One region of the Shewanella sp. HL-SH4 genome, then DNA from elsewhere that is predicted to be linked to it. Evidence: predicted binding sites of a transcription regulator. Region 1 holds the regulator's gene; each other region holds the start of a gene.
The links. The regulator LexA, encoded in region 1, represses DNA repair genes until DNA is damaged. The targets are predictions, from matches to a motif close to TACTGTATNNNNATACAGTA.

Region 2: a site for LexA is predicted at 1,238-1,257, ahead of recN (DNA repair protein RecN). Genes of this name have one in related genera too.
Region 3: a site for LexA is predicted at 1,090-1,109, ahead of dinB (DNA polymerase IV). Genes of this name have one in related genera too.
Region 4: a site for LexA is predicted at 1,501-1,520, ahead of ACRWQL_RS00705 (S24 family peptidase). Genes of this name have one in related genera too.

The regions. Positions count from the first base shown of each region.
Region 1 is NZ_CP195037.1:1,888,033-1,891,069, reverse strand. It holds gene coxB (cytochrome c oxidase subunit II) at 1-47, opposite strand, end outside; gene ACRWQL_RS09210 (cell division inhibitor SulA) at 437-955, opposite strand; gene lexA (transcriptional repressor LexA) at 952-1,569, opposite strand; gene plsB (glycerol-3-phosphate 1-O-acyltransferase PlsB) at 1,820-3,037, shown strand, end outside.
Region 2 is NZ_CP195037.1:950,927-953,963, reverse strand. It holds gene recN (DNA repair protein RecN) at 1-1,207, opposite strand, end outside; gene ACRWQL_RS05135 (AEC family transporter) at 1,336-2,304, opposite strand; gene ACRWQL_RS05130 (YjaG family protein) at 2,511-3,037, opposite strand, start outside.
Region 3 is NZ_CP195037.1:1,095,632-1,098,668, forward strand. It holds gene dinB (DNA polymerase IV) at 1-1,053, opposite strand, end outside; gene ACRWQL_RS05775 (FMN-binding negative transcriptional regulator) at 1,244-1,870, shown strand; gene ACRWQL_RS05780 (GFA family protein) at 1,927-2,331, opposite strand; gene ACRWQL_RS05785 (Fis family transcriptional regulator) at 2,463-2,774, opposite strand; gene bfr (bacterioferritin) at 2,951-3,037, opposite strand, start outside.
Region 4 is NZ_CP195036.1:150,174-153,210, reverse strand. It holds gene ACRWQL_RS00720 (hypothetical protein) at 1-135, shown strand, start outside; gene ACRWQL_RS00715 (hypothetical protein) at 205-666, shown strand; gene ACRWQL_RS00710 (thermonuclease family protein) at 678-1,076, shown strand; gene ACRWQL_RS00705 (S24 family peptidase) at 1,159-1,491, opposite strand; gene ACRWQL_RS00700 (GNAT family N-acetyltransferase) at 1,893-2,291, opposite strand; partial or broken gene ACRWQL_RS00695 (DMT family transporter) at 2,443-3,037, opposite strand, start outside.

The sequences.
Region 1 (3,037 bases):
GGAGGTGCCATTAACACCGCCATTACACAATACAACCATTGCTTCACAAGACTTCTCCTCTGCCAATTGCGAATAGCAACTACAAAGAAGAGTCACACAGTAAGTCTCTGCTCTATGTAAACTCTTCGGTTCCCAAAAAAGCTTGATGACCTCAAAGTACCCTGGTGGTTGTAAGCGTGTAAGGCTTACGGATTTGTATTTATGTGCACCACGCTGGCACCTACAACTGAACCTATCAATTCTGATTTGACGCTTTTATCTGTCAGATAAAATCTAGACTGTAGCGTTTCAATTAGGTTAAAAATGTTTCAACCCTGTTAAATACATTACTTGTAGATTAAACATTGATCAAGATCACTTTTATAGCTAATTAACTGAAAGTTTGCATAAAAAAGCCCTGTACATAGACAGGGCTCAGTAAACACGGCGTTTAGTACTAATGAAATGAAGTGAAATTAATTGTTTTAACAGCATTATTTTGATATGAAATAATCGCTTTAGTTGCCAAATTAGTGCCTAAGTGAGTGCTTACATCTTCAATAACGACACCTAGTGCTCGGGCACTTTTTGCCACTAACTCTAATCGGCGACTGTCGCGTGCATCTAAAGGTTGAGTCCATGAAATAACGGCACTTGATGTACCACTGGTTAATGCTTTTTCCATTGCCCAAAGTGTTTCAATTTCATCCTTCGCATGTACTAACAATACGCGGTCCATTCTTACCCCGGCACTAGCTAACATCTGTTTATAATTAATATTGGCGGGGTTAATTAGCACAATCCAACGACCTTGCAGGCTTAGTTGTGCCAACTGGCTAGCATATTGACTGAGTTCCACTTTACCATTGGTTTCGGTTTGGAGTGTGGTGATAGGCTGCGCTAAATTAATATCTGCAGTTGGCAAATCTACCCATAAACCAGGATGACGAGGGGATGTACCCATTAGTTTGTTCATAACCATTCTCCAATACGAATTACACCAACTGCAAGCCCTTCAATAGTGAGGCTTTGGTAACTTAAATCGACTTCGATAGGTGCATACGCTTCATTTTCAGCGTGCAAATATACGACATTGCCTTTTTTCTCAAAACGTTTCACTGTCACATCATCTTCAACACGAGCAACAACGACCTGGCCATTTCTGGCTTGCTGTATTTTATGAACGGCGAGTAAATCACCCTCTAAAATGCCGATGTTTTTCATGCTGTCACCGCGAACCCTTAACAAAAAGTTTGCGGCAGGTTTAAACATATTAGGATCAACTTGATAGTATTGTTCTACATGCTCTTGCGCTAAAATAGGTTCACCTGCAGCGACTTGTCCAATTAAAGGTAAACCTGTTTCTTCAGGTTCATCTTCTTGGGTTAATCGTATTCCACGGGATGTGCCGGGCATGATTTCAATAAACCCTTTTTTAGCCAAGGCTTTTAAATGCTCTTCAGCGGCATTTGCGCTTTTGAAACCTAGGCGCGTAGCTATTTCTGCACGAGTAGGTGGCATACCAGTTTCAGAGATATTGTTTTTAATAAGCTCTAAAATTTCAGCTTGGCGTGGTGTTAAGGGTCTCATGTTATTTCCTGTCTTTCTATACAGTAACTGTCATTATATACAGTGTTTGTGTTTGCGCAAGTATTCACCAATTATTTTTTAATTTTATTATTTTTAACGGCTTTTTTATTATATGTATCAATTGCATGCTTCAATTTATTTGTTCTTGAATTTAAAAGCATTGTTTGATGTGTACAGCCTATAGTGAAAGGTAACCAGTTTCTGGTATCCTATGCGCCCATATTAAAAGGGCTTTATTGCGAATATTATTATGTCAAAACCAGATTCAATCATGCTTAGACTGCTGCGTAGGGTGCAAAAGCTGATGGTGCAAACGATAGTTGTGCCACATGACCCATTTGCAGATCTAAACTTCGATCCAGACAAGCCCATTGTTTATGTCATGAAGACAGAGTCGATCAGTGACACTGCAGCATTAAGCGAAATGACCCAAGGCTTAGGCTTACCAAGTCCTTATGCGCCATTACAACTTGATGGTATGAAAGTGCCACGAGTTGTTTGTTTAGAGGGGCGAAAGCCTATTATTGGTAAGCGTGAGGGTGGTGAGAAGTTTTTAAACTGTTTTACCAGTTTATTAGCGCTCCACCGTCAGCAGCCTGAACTAGATATCCAACTTGTGCCAGTAAGTCTTTATTGGGGCCGTACTCCAGGCAAAGAAGATGACACGATGAAAGCTGCTGTGCTTGAACGTGAGAATCCAACCTGGTTACGTAAATGGTTAATGATTCTATTTCTAGGTCGCCATAGTTTTGTGCAGTTCTCTAACGCAATGTCATTACGCTACTTAGCCGATGAACATGGTACTGATGAAGCCATTGCCCATAAATTAATTCGGGTGGCTCGAGTACATTTTCGCCGTCAACGTAAAGTTATGACTGGACCACAACTGCCTAACCGTCAAGCTCTGTTTGCTTCGTTATTAAAGTCTGAATCGATCAATAAGGCCATTGAAGAAGAAGCGGCAAACAAGAAGATTTCCAAAGAAAAAGCACGTGAAACTGCGATTGAGTATCTGGACGAAATCGCGGCCGACTATTCAGATAGTTTAGTACGTATTGCTGAGCGTTTTCTAACCTGGTTATGGAATAAGCTATACAGTGGTATTAACATCAAAGGCGCTGAGCAAGTGCGCCAACTGCATCATGACGGTCATGAAATTGTATATGTGCCTTGTCATCGCAGCCACATGGACTATTTACTGCTGTCTTATATTTTGTATTACCAAGGTATGGTGCCGCCGCACATTGCAGCCGGTATCAACTTAAACTTCTGGCCTGCAGGCCCAATGTTCCGTCGTGGTGGTGCATTTTTCATTCGCCGTAGTTTTAATGGCAACAAACTGTATACCGCTATTTTTCGTGAGTATTTAGATCAACTGTTTGCTAAGGGCTACGCCGTTGAATACTTTACCGAAGGTGGTCGTTCACGCACTGGTAGATTGCTTGCGCCTAAAACCGGTATGTTAGCC
Region 2 (3,037 bases), 940 kb from region 1:
TTTCAGGGTTAAAGTTTACCGCAATATTAAATTGGCCTTTTGGCATGTTTAATTCATGGATTGAACGAGTGACTAATTTATCTAACTCTTTAGCATAGCGAGCCCGGCTTTGACTGAGCTTTTGGGCATGGGTTAAATAGGCCTCACGGCTGAAAGCTAACGCCTGTTTAATCTCATCTAATTTAGTTTCATCATCAGACAACCCAACCAGCTCAGCTTTTAGCTGTGCATGATGAGCTGATAAGTCTTCAGCACTCACATGATGCTTGCGTGAAAGTTGCATTGCAGTGGTTAAACGCTTCTCTAAATAGGTAAAGTGTTCAGGGTCTAATTCTAAACGGCTAAGATAGTCTTCAATTTCAACTGTGCTTTCTTGTATCTGAATTAATGCTTCATTAAGCATACTGGCTACAGGGGCTAACTTTTCATCCACGCTTTGTAAATTATCTGCTAAATGGATCACTTTATTTAGCAGTGATTCTATGTTGAATTCTTCACCTTCGGTCAGTAGATCTAAACTGGCCTGACAGGTTTCAATCAGTTCAGTACCATTAGCAAGGCGTTTATGTTCTTGTTCTATTTCAACAAATTCACCGTCAGCTAAATTAAATTCATCTAGTTCTTCAACTTGATATTGGAGTAACTGTTTGCGGGATATACGCTCATGTTGCGCATGTTCGAGCATTTTAAGCTCATTTTCGATCTGCTTATTACGTTGATAGCTGGCATGTACAGTGTCAATTAACAGCTTATGGTTGGCGTAGCTGTCTAGTAGGGTAAGTTGATGCTCACTTTTTAGCATTGCGTGGTGAGCATGCTGACCATGAATACCAATGAGTAATTGGCCTATGCTTTTAAGTTGGGCAATAGGTACTGGGTTGCCATTGATATAAGCTCGTGAGCGACCATCACTGTTAATGGTGCGGCGTAAAATGCAGTCATCTTCATTATCTAGGTCATTATCTTCTAACCAGCGCTTAGCTTGCGGCACATCATGCAATGTGAAGCGGGCACTGACTTCGGTTTTATTAGCTCCAGGTCTCACCGTATTGGCATCACTGCGGTTACCTAAACATAAACCAAGCGCATCAATAGCAATAGATTTACCTGCACCTGTCTCACCCGTTATGGTGGTCATACCGGCTTTAAAATCTAATTCTAAAAAACGTACAATAGCAAAATTGTTGATGCTGAGTTGGCAAAGCATAATGAATTCCTATCAATGAAACTATCAAACCACTGTATTGATAAACAGTATATACTGATTTTTTATACAGTAAAGTAGTAGCCAGAAAATTATCTTTGGTTATTTGTTAGACTATCTGAGTGTGTTAATTAACCATAAGATTTTAATAGAGTTTCTATTATAGGTAAGCTAACAAAGGTCATTAATGTGCCATATAGAATACCTTGTGCGCTGCTATTAGCATTTATTTGGTATCGTTCGGCCAATAAATAGACGCTTGCTGCCGTTGGCAAGGCGGCTAACAGGACTCCCATAGTCAGTAGTTCATGTTCTACGCTAAAGAGTTTCAGTAATCCAAAGGCAATAAAAGGTTGAATTATTAATTTGAGTAAGTTGATTAAACTTATTTCTGCAATCAGGCTAAGGCTGAATAGCTTTGACAAAGATTGATGCTGAAACGCTTTAGCAAGTACCATTCCTATGGCAAATAGTGCGCAAGGGCTAGAGGTACTACCTATTTGGTGCAGCACCAATGATAGGCTTTCGGGTAAGGTGATATGCAATGCCGATAAGCTTATACCTATCATGCTGCCTAGCACTATCGGATTTTTATATAATGCATTAGCCATAATGACGATAGCATGATCTGCGGACTGTTTGTCGCGGCTGGCAAGTTCGATAGAGACTAGTGCAAAGGCAAACATAAATACCGACAGCAGGCTGGCGATGGCTGCCGCGACTAATGCGATTTTGTTACCAGGAAATAACAGGCTTAGTAATGGAATACCAATGAATGCTGTATTGCCAAAGGTGGCATTTAATGCGCGCATAGCTGCAATAGCTTGCTGCTTAGGTTTGCGCCATAAGGATACGACTATCACGAGTGCGTAGGTGATGATCATCGCCAGGCTAAATCCACCTATAAATCCCCACTGAATAATATCTTCAATGCGCGTTTCAGCGAGCACAATCAATAAAATTGCTGGAAAGGCAATGTAGTAAACAAATTGATTGAGGATTAGATTGGTATCTGCTGGTAGAAATCTTAATTTTTGAACAATACCGCCGAGTAACATAATAATAAACACAGCGATCAGCGGGGTAAGAATACTGGACATCCCTCGCAATTCCTTAACAAAATAATAGTAAGTCTACTTTACTTTGTTTTAATAAGAGGATGCAATTAGGCTAAAGTTAAACACGTGTTTATTTATTCAGTTTTAGGTTTAATGTTACTGAAGAGCTTAAATTTACTGAAGATAGTGCGATAAAAGCCTGAATAATATCAGGCTTTTGAATATTTTTTAGTGATAGTAGGTTAGTACTACAGACTAATGCCAATATTAGATGCACCAGCTTCGATAATATCTTTACGTAAGCCTTTAACTAAGTCTGGATGAATATCTGGATTTGCTTCAATAATATCTAACAGCATATTTTGTAGCCCTTTTTCTTCTAGCATCACAGGATGGGCAAAAACATAATCATCTAATGCTTCATCCATTAAGTTCTCATCACTAAGGGCTTCAATATAGTTAGCCACAGTGCTGGAAGAAAGTTTGCTGATATTGATTATGTCATCTTCAATTTTATCCGCAATAGCACTCATTAAGGTTGAGATTGCTACCACAGCATCCATAGCCGGATAAACACCATAAGCTTCAAAATCGCTTGGGTCAGGGGTGTTTTCTTCTAATTTTTGTAAGTGAACATCTACATTGTATTTGTTTTTCTTGTCGTACTGGCTTTGCCATAGTAAGTCTAGAGCTGTTGATAAGACAGCTGGTTGGCCGAACTCGCATACCTCAGAAAATAGCTGGTAATTAGGTAGCATACGCTGGCATAAAGCGA
Region 3 (3,037 bases), 790 kb from region 1:
GGCAACCGACTCAGTTTGCAGTTTTTTTTCACCTAATTCCGCCAACCCAACACTGACCCCAACTAACCTAATACCACGTTCATTACTTCTGGTCAGTGCTTGTTGTAACAATTCATAAAACAGCTTTACCGATATTTCATCGCTGCGTTGCTCGATGGTGGTTTGTTTAAAATCATTGAATTTGATTTTCACCACTTGCTTGTTGATTAATCGATCTTTTGCGCTGCGGCTCACCCGACTATCAAGCTCTTGAATAAGTTGCGGTAATACTTGATGGCATTGGGCTAAAGTAAAAATATCCTGGGCTAATGTCGTTTCAACGCCCACAGATTTACGCACTCGGTTATTGCTGATAGGCCTTGGATCGATGCCATTTGATCGTTCAGTTAACACTGCGCCAAACTTGCCAAAAATTTCCAGTAACTTTGCCTTAGGATACCGCTGCACATCGGCACAGGTTTCTAACCCTAATACCGACAATTTTTGCGCTGTGACTTTGCCCACTCCCGGAATTTTCTTTAACGGTAGCGTGCGCACAAATTCAGGAATTTCATCGGGGGTAATCACATATTGACCATTGGGTTTATTTAAATCTGAGGCAATTTTGGCTAAAAACTTAATTGGCGCAACACCCGCTGATGCTGTTAATCCGGTTTCTAACTCGATATCTCGGCGAATGGCCTGGGCAATTAAGGTCGCGCTGCCGTGGTATTGCTGACAATCACTGACATCGAGGAAAGCCTCATCTAATGACAGTGGTTCAATCACATCACTGTAGCGGTTAAATATCTGTCTTATTTGTTGTGAAACATCTTTATACACCTGCATCCGCCCAGGCACCAAGACTAAATGAGGGCACAGCTTTAACGCTTGATAGCTCGACATAGCTGAGCGCACACCGAACTTACGTGCCGCGTAGTTACAGGTACTGATAACACCACGGCGATCACTACGTCCACCTACAGCAATGGCTTTATCGCGTAATTCAGGAAAATCACGCATCTCAACAGCGGCAAAATAACAGTCCATGTCGATATGAATAATTTTGCGCATTGCTGATGCCATTAAGATTAAAAAGGTAACCTATAATACTGTATGTAAAAACAGTATTCAATGTATCCGCCAGATAAATAAAGCACAGCATTTAGATGAAATGGAATAGGAAATAAGTTGTGTGTTCCGACTAAGTATCTATTATGATAAATCAATTGGTTATAGGTTATTTACAAGGATAAGTTAACACATGCATGTACCCGAAAAATGGCAAATGGACAGCTTAAGTGCCGTACATCAGTTTATTGCACAACATGGTTTTGCGTCTGTCATATCACCAAACTTAGAAGCCTCGCATATTCCGCTGATATTAAAAGCAGACGAGGGTGAGCATGGGGTACTTTATGGCCATTTAGCACGTAGCAATCCACATTGGCAGGATATTATAGACAGTTCAGTATTGTGTATTTTTAATGGCCCTCATGCCTATATTTCACCGACTTGGTATCATGCCTCCCCTGCTGTACCCACCTGGAATTACAGCGTGGTACACGCTAAAGGCGCTGTTGAGCTCACCGACGATAAAACCACAATGGCGATATTAGAAACCACAATACAAAAATATGAGCCCAGCTTATTAACGCCCACCGCAGAAAACAGTGAAGGTTTTATCCCTAAACAATTTCAAGATAAGTTAGCTAAAGGGATTGTCGGGTTTAAAATTGTGATTACTGAACTACAAGGTAAACAAAAGCTTGGCCAGCATAGAAGCTCGCTCGATCAACTCGGAGTGGTTGCAGGCTTGTCAAAGTCTACCGGCATAGATGAGCAACAGCTGTTGAAGTACATGGTCGATAACAATATTGCGCTAGGTTAACAGTAAGCACTTTTCCTAGGGGCTTTAACCTAAACCGTATGATTTAGATACTTAACTTAACGACCAGGCTCAAAGGCATCGTATCTGGGTAACTGAGCATCTAAATCTTCCCAGTTTGCTTTGGATGAAACAAAGTTGTGCGAAATAGGTCTTTCAATGATGTCCGTATCAAGTATACCGAGTCTAATTCTATAACGCTGTGGGTCTTGCTCGTTTGAACTGTACACAGGTGAACCACAATAACTACAGAAATGTCGATTTCTACCGGGCTTGAATGAAAATATACTTAAGCTATTTTTGCCCGATACAATCTCAAAATCAGCCGCATTAATAAAGCCATTTGTGGCGAATGCAGTACCACTGTTTTTTCGACATAAAGAGCAGTGACAATGAATAATATCACTTATTTCGCCCTTTATGATTATGCTAACCTCACCACACAAACACTTTCCCTGATACATAATCGCCATCACCTTGTGCTATAAAAATTGCTCGTAAAACTAAAAGCTGTCGCCACTAAAGCCGGTAGCCACGCCAAATAGCATGCTTAATGGTATATTTAACCTAATCTAACGTTTGTGAAGACTCATTACTAATGCAGTTTTTTATTATGGTTATCTTCACTGTCATATGACACTTGGCGAATATCAATGGTCACCTTAATGCTTAACAGCTTTTTTTGGATAAGTTTACTGAGAGCATCATTTTCAGGTGATGCCATAAAACGGTTGAGGTTATAAGGCGTATCGAAGACACATATAACCTGTAAGCTTTTAGGAAAGTCGCTGTAATTAACAATATGGGTCAACCATTCGAAACCGCTATATTCATTTAGGGCGATTTCACACACCTGGGTTAACACTTGTCGAATTTGATTGTCTATTTTTTTATCGGTTTTACGCATATATCACAGTGACCCAAAATTCAAATAACAGCTGGAAGGTGGAATAAGTTAGCCAGTGTAGCAAAGTTCACTGCTACGATTTAACATAAAAAAGCCCAACCCCTTTCGGGACTGGGCTTTAAAATCAACAAACGCCTCAATTAACAATGTTAATTAACGCATTCTTAGTCGATTAATTACATCTTAGTTTGCAGGTAATTCTGTAAACCAACACGCTCAATTAAGCGTAATTGTTTTTCTAACCAATACATGTGATCAGATTC
Region 4 (3,037 bases), on a different replicon from region 1:
TATATGTATGCAAAAACATCAGATGGAACTGAGCTGTTGAAAAGCTCAAGCGGTGAATACTATTTCAGATTTTCCCCTCAATTTAAACAGCATTATGACAGTATCGTTAGTGCGAATATGCCCTCTGAAGTTTAGTAATTAAGGCGGTAGCGTGTTTTCAGAGTTAGGCGATGATAGTGGCTTACTCACAAGGAGATGATTCAAATGACATTACTTTACGATAACCAAATAAGTGCCGGGGACTTAAGTTCACACAATGTTTTGTGCTCTTTCCCAGAATTCGATGGCGAGCGTTATACACGTTTGCCAATTAATTCATTGTTGCGACTGAAAAATAAAGGCATCAGCATTCAGCAGCGGTTGGCTGAAATCGAGCTTGCAAGGCGCGAATTTGTTGGGGCTGATCTACCCTACGAAATCGACATTTCTCACCATGCAATAGATAGGTTGAGTACTCGCTACATGCACAAATACCTTAACGACAACGATGGCCAAGGCATTGTTTGTTGGCTGAAGGAAAAAGTGTTCACGTGTTTAAATGAAAATGGTGCAAACAAATCGCTAAATGCCTTGGATAGCAGCAGCGTGAGTTATGAAGGGATGCAATTTATGTTTAAGAGTCACGCTAAGTTAAGTGGAAGACTGGTATTGGTTACGGTTAATTAAAGAGGTTCGCTATGTCAAAGAATTTACTTTGTTTTATCTTTCTACTATTGAGCGCTTCTGTTTGCTCTGAAACCCTTGATATAAAGCGAGTCCACAGTGTCTACGATGGCGACACGTTTAGAGGCTATACCAGTGAATCTAAACAAGAGCCAATTCGCTTAAAAGGTGTTGATACGCCTGAAATCAAAGGTGCATGTGAAGCTGAAGTCAAAGCTGCTTATAGAGCAAGGGATTATCTAAAACGGCGACTAACCGAAGCAAATTCAATTCAACTTTTAAATCCTGGACGCGATAAATATAATCGAGTGCTAGCTGTTGTGTTAGTTGATGGGCGAGATATTGCTGAAGATATAGTTGCTGGTGGCTATGGCCGCAAGTGGATAGGCAAACGTCTGACGTGGTGTGATTAACGGTTTTCGATCACTTTTCAACGTGAAATGTTAGGGCTTTCTCTGTGGCAACGGATAGAGCTCGATACTACTCCAATGATCATTAATGCTTTTCCTCCATATGGCTACCTTGATTACATTGCAACGTCGATAGGCATTGCATTTTAGCATCCAGAATACCGCATACCCATTCGCCATCCTCTTCTGCAACGATGATATCTTTATCTCGCGGTGTCAGGGCCCTGTTGATTATCAACAAATCGCCTTTGTATATGCCAACACAATTTAGGTAATCAGTGTCAACTTGGCCAATAAGCGTAGCGCTAGGGCTGTCTATTAACAAATCATCTAAACTTAGAGCATTTTGTAGGTATTCTTGAGCGGGACTTTCGAAACCGTTGACCCCACATGATATTTTTTGATTGAATATTTGCATTAAATTCTTGGCTGTATGTTTGTACAGTATGTTGAGGCGAGTGCAGTTGGACGTCAAAATGTTCAGCTAGTATTAATCTAATTTTAACTATCAAGTTTTTATGTTGAATGTAATATAGCTTAATGTTTTCAGCTCTTTTGGTGAATAAGCGGGTTAAGGGCTAGCACACTTCTGCCCCAAAGTGTGTTTGAAATGGATATATTTCACGGTTTAACCGATTGCATTTACCCTCAAAAATATAATATCACCTTCATAGAATAGCCTGAGTCGTTATCTCTCTGCTTCACCGATAAATACAGCAAAGACATCAATGGGCTTAATACACTCGGCATTGTTGTTTACCGAGTCTTTATCGTTTGACCAATATTGCTATCATACATCTGTCATCTTATAACTAGACATTAGAGCAGTGATAGCACCATATCAACTCTGTGCATATTAGGTCCCCAGCCATCTTTAATTTCAGTCGTCTTTTTTGCACCAAATTTTTCAAAAAATGCAGCCGAAAGATGACTGGCAGCGATGTCGATGTGGGTAACATTATTATCAACTGCGATTTTTTTTGCATAAGATACCATTTGAGAACCAAGACCTTTCCCATGCACTGATGGACAAGTCATGATCCATGTAATATTTGCTCTGTTATTTTTTTCGTCGATATTCAAGCCAAAAACGGCCACGATTTCACTTTCAATTTGTCCAACTTTATAAGTTTTTCCCTGCTTTTCGAGGAACTCAACATAATCCTGTCTTTCATTATTTGCGAAAAATTCGGGACAATTTTTATCAAATAATGCAATGCACTCTTAAAAACATAAATCACAGTAATCTTTAAACACTAATTTAGTATCAGTCATAATTATCTTCACTTATTGTTAACATTACACATCAATCTGATGTGTTTTTAAGGCCTGTTTTGACGTTTAATTTGAAATAATTTGATTACTTTATTCAAACCTCCTTCTTATACTTAACAGATTCAAGTGTCGCTAACCAAACTAAAGGTAAGATGATTAACGCTGAACCTATCACAAAACTCAAATCAGGAACTTCATCAAACCACATGATGCCCACTATTACGGCACCTAATAAGCCAGTATATTCAGCGCTAGAAATTTTATGTGCTTCAACTGTTCGGTATACCAAGACGCATATACCTGCATAAATCAAAATGAATAAATTTGAGCTTGCCGCTGTGAATAGCGGGTACCAATCCAAAGGTTGGTGTTCCCAAATTGCTAAACTAAAGGCAAAAGGTATTCCCATTAGATTGGTCAAGAATAAAGTCTGAGCGACAGTGTGGTGCTGAGGAAGTTTACGAACCAAGAGATTATTTGTAGCCATTGTTACCGCGACTATAAGTGCAGATACAGCCGCCAAACTAATTTGTGTCGGTTGTACAACGACGAGAATACCGACAAAACCCACAATCGATACGGTTATAGTTGGGGTGGTTAACGTGTCTTTATAAAATAAAAAACCCAACGGTAACATAAGTAATGGGGCAGTATAAAAAATAGCATTAACAGTTGCCAGAGGTAGAGCT